DNA from 2 places in the Bacillus sp. GW821-FHT11D08 genome. Region 2 is predicted to be linked to the other one. Evidence: predicted binding sites of a transcription regulator. Region 2 holds the regulator's gene; the other holds the start of a gene.

Region 1 (3,400 bases), on a different contig from region 2:
GTTTCCGGCAGCGTGAGAAAACCGGGTTTTGCGGTTTCAATTTGTTTGAACATCTCCGTAAACCCGCCATAGTAATGAATGGGCAGATAAATGCCTAAATACAGGACGATGCCTAAAATCATGATATCTTTAACGACTGATATCCACGCTGAACCGTGGATTCCTGATATCATCACATAAATCGTGATGGAGACAGCGCCGATCCAGACAGCGGCGGAGGGCGGAATCTGTCCGTATGACGTTGCTGAAACAATTAATCCGAGCCCTTTCAGCTGCAGGACGAGATAGGGGATGAGGGATGCGATGCCGACGAGCGATACGAGAATGCCGAGGAGCGGGCTGTTGTATTTTGAAATAAAAAAATCTGATTGCGACATCAGTTTGTGTTGTTTGGCGTAAGTCCACACGGCTGGCAGAAGCCAATATGACAAAATGTAGGCAAGGCAGCCGTACGCGATAATATAAAAGGCGGGGCCTCCTTTTCCGTAAGCCCATCCGCTTCCGCCGAGGAATGTAAAGGTCGTGTATATTTCTCCCGCCATTAATAAAAAGACAAACATCGTGCCGAAGCCGCGTCCGCCCACTGTCCATTGTTCAAGGTCCATATGTTTTCCTTTTCGGGCCCGGATTCCGAGATACACACAAAACAGGAGCACGGCGGCCATTACGGGAAATGCTGCGTTCATTCCGCCTCACCCGCCTTGTTTTCTTTGTCCAATTTGTAAACGGCGGCCATCAGAACGGAAGTCAGCACCGCCCAGATGACGACATACGCGAGAATGAAAGGCATTCCGAAAACATAAGGCGTCACCCGGTTGGCAAATGGAATGCCGGCGAGAATTCCGAAAAAGGGCAGGGCGGCGAGAACATGAATCAGTTTCATAACATTCCTCCTTTTCATTGAAAACAGCGTGTCCCGATTATAAAGAAAATCATGTCGAATGTATAGTGTGAATAGTCTGAAATTTATCAACTGAAAAGGAAAAGCAGTCCCGGCTGCTTTTTAAATGGTCGCAAGAGACAGGTAATATTCTAATAAGGCGGTTACCTGTTCCCGTATTCTCGGGTTGAAATAACGGTGTTTTTCTTCATAGCCGTTAATGGTGCATATATAAAGCGTAAATGCTTCGTCTCTTTCCGCTTCGTATATTTTAATTTTACGCTTTCTTAACTCTTTTCGAACATCACTCAAATCCTTTTGTGCTAATTTTAAAGAGCAGCTGATAAGCTGTTTATAGGGTTGTTTTAATTTGAACGGGCACGAATCAAGCGCTTCGAGGTCCCGGTTCAGGATGGCAGCCGCCATGGGCAGAAACAGCCCTTTTTCGATGAGATCGCGGGTGCCGCTCCGGATGTCAGGCATAAATACTCCTTCTTTCTTAAAAAAGAGAACGTTTGTTCTTATTTTATACTCGCTTACACGATATTTCAAGTCGGAAAATCTCGTAAACATTTTCGTTTTTTGGAGATAATGTGTAGAATAAGGATAGACAAACTCGTTAAGGAGTATAAACGTTGGAGCAATTTTTATCATATTTGACTGAGGAACAGCTGACGGAATGGTTCCAAAGCTATAGAGCTTTCGGCCCGGCGGCTGCGGTTGCACTGCCTTTTATTGAAGCGTTTCTTCCGTTTTTGCCGCTCGTTGTATTTGTGGTGGCGAATACGAATGCATTTGGTTTGTGGGAAGGTTTTTTTCTGTCATGGCTCGGGTCTGCGGCAGGATCGATGCTGATGTTTTATGCCGTCCGCCGTTTCGGACAGAAAAGAGCTTTCGGTTTCATCCGCAGGCATCAGACCATAAGGCGGATGATGCTCTGGGTTGAGCGGCACGGTTTCGGTCCGCTGTTTATTTTACTTTGCTTCCCCTTTACGCCGTCCGCTGCGGTTCATATCGTTGCCGGCCTGTCACGGGTGGGGGCGCTGCAGTTTATATCAGCAGCCGCTATGGGGAAAATGGTCATGATCTTTATGATCAGCTTTATCGGGTATGATCTTCACGCACTCATGACACAGCCTTTCAGGATGGCGGGCGCCATAATGGTGATCGCGGTGCTGTGGTATGTCGGAAAGCATATCGAACGGCGTTTACAGATGAGAATCAGTCAGCATGAGAAAGACGGAGGGAGACAGGAATCTTGAAAAAACGATTTTGGTTTATAGCCGGCGTGCTTATCGTTGTTTTGGCCATACAATTAAAGAATGCCATTTTTATTGATTATAAAGTCGAAGGAATCAGCATGAATCCGACCTTTAAACAAGGAAATGAGCTGATGGTCAACAAGTTTTCCCATCGTTACAAAACGATCCGCCGTTTCGATATTGTCCTGTTTAAAGGCCCGCACCGCAAAGTGCTGATCAAACGTGTCATCGGGCTCCCCGGCGAGTCAATCGCATACAGGGAGGATCAGCTGTATGTGAATGGAAAACGGGTGGCGGAACCGTTTTTAAAACCGTTAAAGTCATCATTGTCCGCCGGGAGCCATGTGACCGGTGATTATACGCTGAAGGAAACGACCGGGCGCAAAAGCATACCGAAGGGACAATACTTTGTTATTGGCGACAACCGCATATACAGCCTCGACAGCCGTCATTTCGGTCCGATTAAGGATAAAGACATTGTCGGAGTCATCAGTGAATCAGACGCCAAGTAAACGGCGTCTTTTTTTTCGGAAATGATTGTAAAAAAGCAGAGGGAAGACTATAATGAAAATTGTTACGCGCGAAACAAAAAGGAGGCGTTTTATTTTTTGGTGATTTTGTTACTCGTGTAACAAAAAATATGAAAGAGGGCTGATGAGATGAAAACACAGGCTGCCATTATCGGGGGAGGTCCGGTCGGGCTTATGCTTGCATCAGAACTGGCGCTGGCCGGAGTGAAAACGACTGTTATTGAACGATTGAAGAAGACGGTGCCATATTCCAAAGCGCTTATTATGCATCCGCGAACACTTGAGCTTTTTGCCATGAGAGGCATATTGGAACGCTTTTTGGAAAAAGGGACGAAGGTGTCTTCCGGCCATTTTTCCATGCTGGATACACGGCTGGATTTTTCTCGGCTGGATACGAAGCAGAATTATTCGTTAATGCTGCCTCAGGCAGAAACGGAGCGGATTTTGGAGGAGTATGCATCAAGTCTCGGCGCAGACATCATCCGCGGGGCGGAAGCGATGGCTGTCACCCAGACGGATGACGGAGTGGAGACGGTGTTCCGGGACGAAAGCGGTATCCGCACTCTTCACAGCTTATATGCCGCGGGTACAGACGGAGCGGGGAGCATTGTCAGGAAACAGGCGGGCATCGCTTTTTCGGGCACTGATGCCGACTTAACAGGAACGCTCTGTGATGCCGCTTTGACACATCCGCCCGAATCTTCCTTTTTTTCAACGTGCCGCCTGGA
Region 2 (3,400 bases):
ATCGTTGCCTTCCGGATCAATCACTTTTACGCTCTTTAACGTATTTTTCATTGAGGAGCGGAATCCTTTCAAATACTCCTGGCGAAGCTTTTGCTGTTCAGCTTTTTCCTCATCCGTTATCGTGTTTGATTTAGCTTTTTGAGCCAATTCGTTAATTCTTGCGATTTTTTCTTTAGAAATCATAATAAGCTCCTTTGGTGCGTGTTGATTATATACTACTAAAACGCAGTCTTTTTTACAACTGATGCGCGTCAGCTGCCTTCTGTGTCTGCGGTATATTCCTGAAACCGCCGGTGAACCGTGGCTTTGGACACATCGTAGCCGAATCCCCTTAAGGTCGCTGCGATTTCTGCAAAGGTAAGCTTGTTGGCTCTCAGCCTGATAATTTCCGAAACCGGAACCTCTTTTTTTTCTTTTCCGCTGTTTTCATGTCTGTTTTTCAGATTCCGTTCAGGTTTGTAGCCGTTTTTCACGGCTCTTTTCATTCCCCGCCGGATTTTCATATTGTGAATTTTCCTTTGATATTCCTCAACAATACTGACGATTTCGAGTACCATCGAATCAGCTTCGGAAAGCTCCAGTTCACCTTTATGAGCCGTCGTATATATTTTTACGTTCTCCCTGTAAATGCAATGCAAAAGCGCAATCTTGGCGTTTCCTCTTCCCAATCTCGTTTCGTCCTGCACCAATATCGCGTCAATATGTGATTTTTTAATTTCATCAAGCATTTCAAATACTCCGTCGCGGTCCATTTCGTAACCGCTGGCTTTCTCAGAAATGACTTTCACGACTTCCATGCCGTTTGCAGCAGCTATCTCACTGAGCTCCTCTTCCTGTCTTTTTAATGATGTTTGCTGCTGTTCTTTGTTTGTGCTTACGCGGGCATAAATGAGCGCCTTCATTTCTCTCTTTCCTCTCTAATTGACAATGGCCAGCTGATATACGGCCGGATGCTTTTTCTTAACCGGAAGAATAAGTTCGTCTCCGGGCTTTATATCAGCAGTTTGGAGATGATTATTCTCCGTCACCCACTCAATGAAATCTTCTTTATTAATGTGTTTCTTTTCTGCTACATGATCCGCAAGTGACCAGAGTGTATCGCCGTCCTGAACCTTTATTTTAACATATTGGCTGAGGGACTGATCATTTCCCGCACATGAGACAAGTAAAATAGCGGCACTTAAAATCGCAGTAAACAGCCCGACAAATATAATAGATTCTTTCGCCATGTAAACAACCTCCGATAAGAATGTTTGTTCGCTTTTTATACCTTTCAGTATATACGAACAAACGTTTCTGTCAATCGTTTTTTTCGAACCTATGTTTGTACTGTCAGGAAAATCATGCTATAATCTACTTAAAATCGACGTTTTGAGGTGCGAAATATGACGAAGCTATCAAAAAGGCAGCTTGATATCCTGCGTTTTATTAAAGAAGAGGTAAAAACGAAAGGATATCCGCCTTCTGTAAGAGAGATAGGAGAAGCAGTAGGACTGGCTTCCAGTTCAACCGTGCACGGCCATTTGGCGCGGCTGGAGACAAAAGGCCTGATCAGACGGGACCCTACTAAACCGAGGGCGATTGAGGTATTGGATGAAGAAGAAGTCCACATTCCGAAAAGCCAGGTCGTAAACGTTCCGGTCATCGGGAAAGTGACGGCGGGTATTCCGATTACGGCTGTTGAAAATATCGACGAGTATTTTCCGCTTCCTGACCGGATGGTTCCTCCGGGCGAACATGTCTTTATGTTAGAAATCATGGGAGAAAGTATGATCGACGCCGGCATTTTTGACAAAGATTACGTCATTGTCAAACAGCAGAACACGGCCAATAACGGAGAAATCGTCGTAGCTATGACCGAAGATGATGAAGCGACGGTCAAGCGCTTCTATAAAGAAGACAATTATGTGCGGCTGCAGCCGGAAAATCCGACGATGGAGCCGATTATCCTGCAAAACGTAAGCATTTTGGGGAAAGTTATCGGCGTATTCAGAGCCGTACATTAATTCTATTAAACTTCATTTATCGTAAAAAACCCCTTACAGAGGGGTTTTTTTGCATAAAAAAAGCAGATTCGCCCTGGCTTAAGAAACGAATCTGCTAAGGAGGAAAAACTTACATTCTTATTATCCGACATCACACTTTTGAAGTCAACTAATAATGTTTCCCTCGAGAAACTTTTCATTCATTTTTCAACTTTGTATATTTGTGCGTGATGAATTTACTTTTGTTTATGTTTTCTTTGGGCGGGTGCATTAAAATTTATATATGAATATTTAGTACATAGTACAATAATTTATATTTAAATATAAAAAAACCCGCTGCCTTTAGCGAGTATCTATTTTCAATCAAAATGATAATATTCTACACCGTAAAACCCTTTAATATAGACGGGGCCACAGACGTTTGAAGAACTTTCAACCAGAATTCTGTATTTGTGATACGGATCAATTGATTTTTTATCCTGGGCACTGAGGTTTAACCAGCTGCCGCTGTAGTTTTTAGAACTTAATGTATAAAAATTCCCGTTCAGCGCCATCCGCTGGAGTTTCATGCTTAAACCGCACGAAGAGTTGTTCATTATGGTGAACTTATATCCTAAAAAGTAATCGTCGGCAGCTACAGCCCCCGGATTTTCAATATGAAACTCTTTTGCATTTCCCTCCAAAGTGAAGCTTGTTTTTGATCCGAATTCAGTGGTAGCCGCTTTAGCTGAGTGTATTCCGCTAAAACATAATAAAAAAACAGCAATACATATCCAGTATTTTTTCATTTGCATCCCCCTTTTTACATATTTTAACTTGTGAATCCTGTGATGTCTATTCACATTTTATTAAAACGTATGCTTTATAACCACTATATACCAGTTTAAAAATTTGCGGATTGCTTACAATGAAGACTAAACGAAATAACGAAGGTGGTTCAAATGAAACACGTAATTGCTTTCGCTTCTAAAACGGCGCTCACACTTGCTTTACTGTACATTGTTCTGGATCTTATGTACCAAGTAACCTTTTTAAACGTTCTGTTTATTACAGTGATCTTAAGTTTAATCACTTATTTTGCGGGTGATTGCATGATTCTGCCGAGAACAAGCAATTTCACAGCCGTTGCAGCTGATTTCGGGATTTCATTCATTATATTATGGATATTCCTTATGAACATTGGCGGATTTAATGTCTCGCCTGCCGCGGCATCGGTTATCTCTGCACTTTGCATTTCTGTTTTTGAGGCATTTTTTCACCGGTATTTGCAGCAATATGTACTTCCCGAAGATTATCAGGACACAACAGAGACGGATAGCACGCTATGGAGCTATCAAACCGAGGCGTCTGAAGAATTAGTGCCGGAAAAAGACCCTCAGGAAAAAACATAAAAAGGAGGCAATCGCCTCCTTCTC

What was found. Region 2 encodes LexA, which represses DNA repair genes until DNA is damaged. Its sites were predicted from a motif close to CGAACATATGTTCG; they were not measured.
Region 1: AC1RRX_RS04170 (YhjD family protein) is a predicted target of LexA. The motif match lies at 1,389-1,402, and genes of this name have one in related genera.

Annotation. Positions count from the first base shown of each region.
Region 1 covers NZ_JBXARS010000002.1:117,255-120,654, forward strand. Annotated here, with positions in the region: gene AC1RRX_RS04160 (sodium:solute symporter family protein) at 1-686, opposite strand, end outside; gene AC1RRX_RS04165 (DUF3311 domain-containing protein) at 683-883, opposite strand; gene AC1RRX_RS04170 (YhjD family protein) at 1,004-1,363, opposite strand; gene AC1RRX_RS04175 (TVP38/TMEM64 family protein) at 1,516-2,142, shown strand; gene lepB (signal peptidase I) at 2,139-2,654, shown strand; gene AC1RRX_RS04185 (monooxygenase) at 2,802-3,400, shown strand, end outside.
Region 2 covers NZ_JBXARS010000004.1:111,832-115,231, forward strand. Annotated here, with positions in the region: gene AC1RRX_RS10065 (DUF896 domain-containing protein) at 1-183, opposite strand, end outside; gene AC1RRX_RS10070 (YneB family resolvase-like protein) at 252-902, opposite strand; gene yneA (cell division suppressor protein YneA) at 918-1,229, opposite strand; gene lexA (transcriptional repressor LexA) at 1,386-2,006, shown strand; gene AC1RRX_RS10085 (hypothetical protein) at 2,345-2,773, opposite strand; gene AC1RRX_RS10090 (YndM family protein) at 2,927-3,376, shown strand.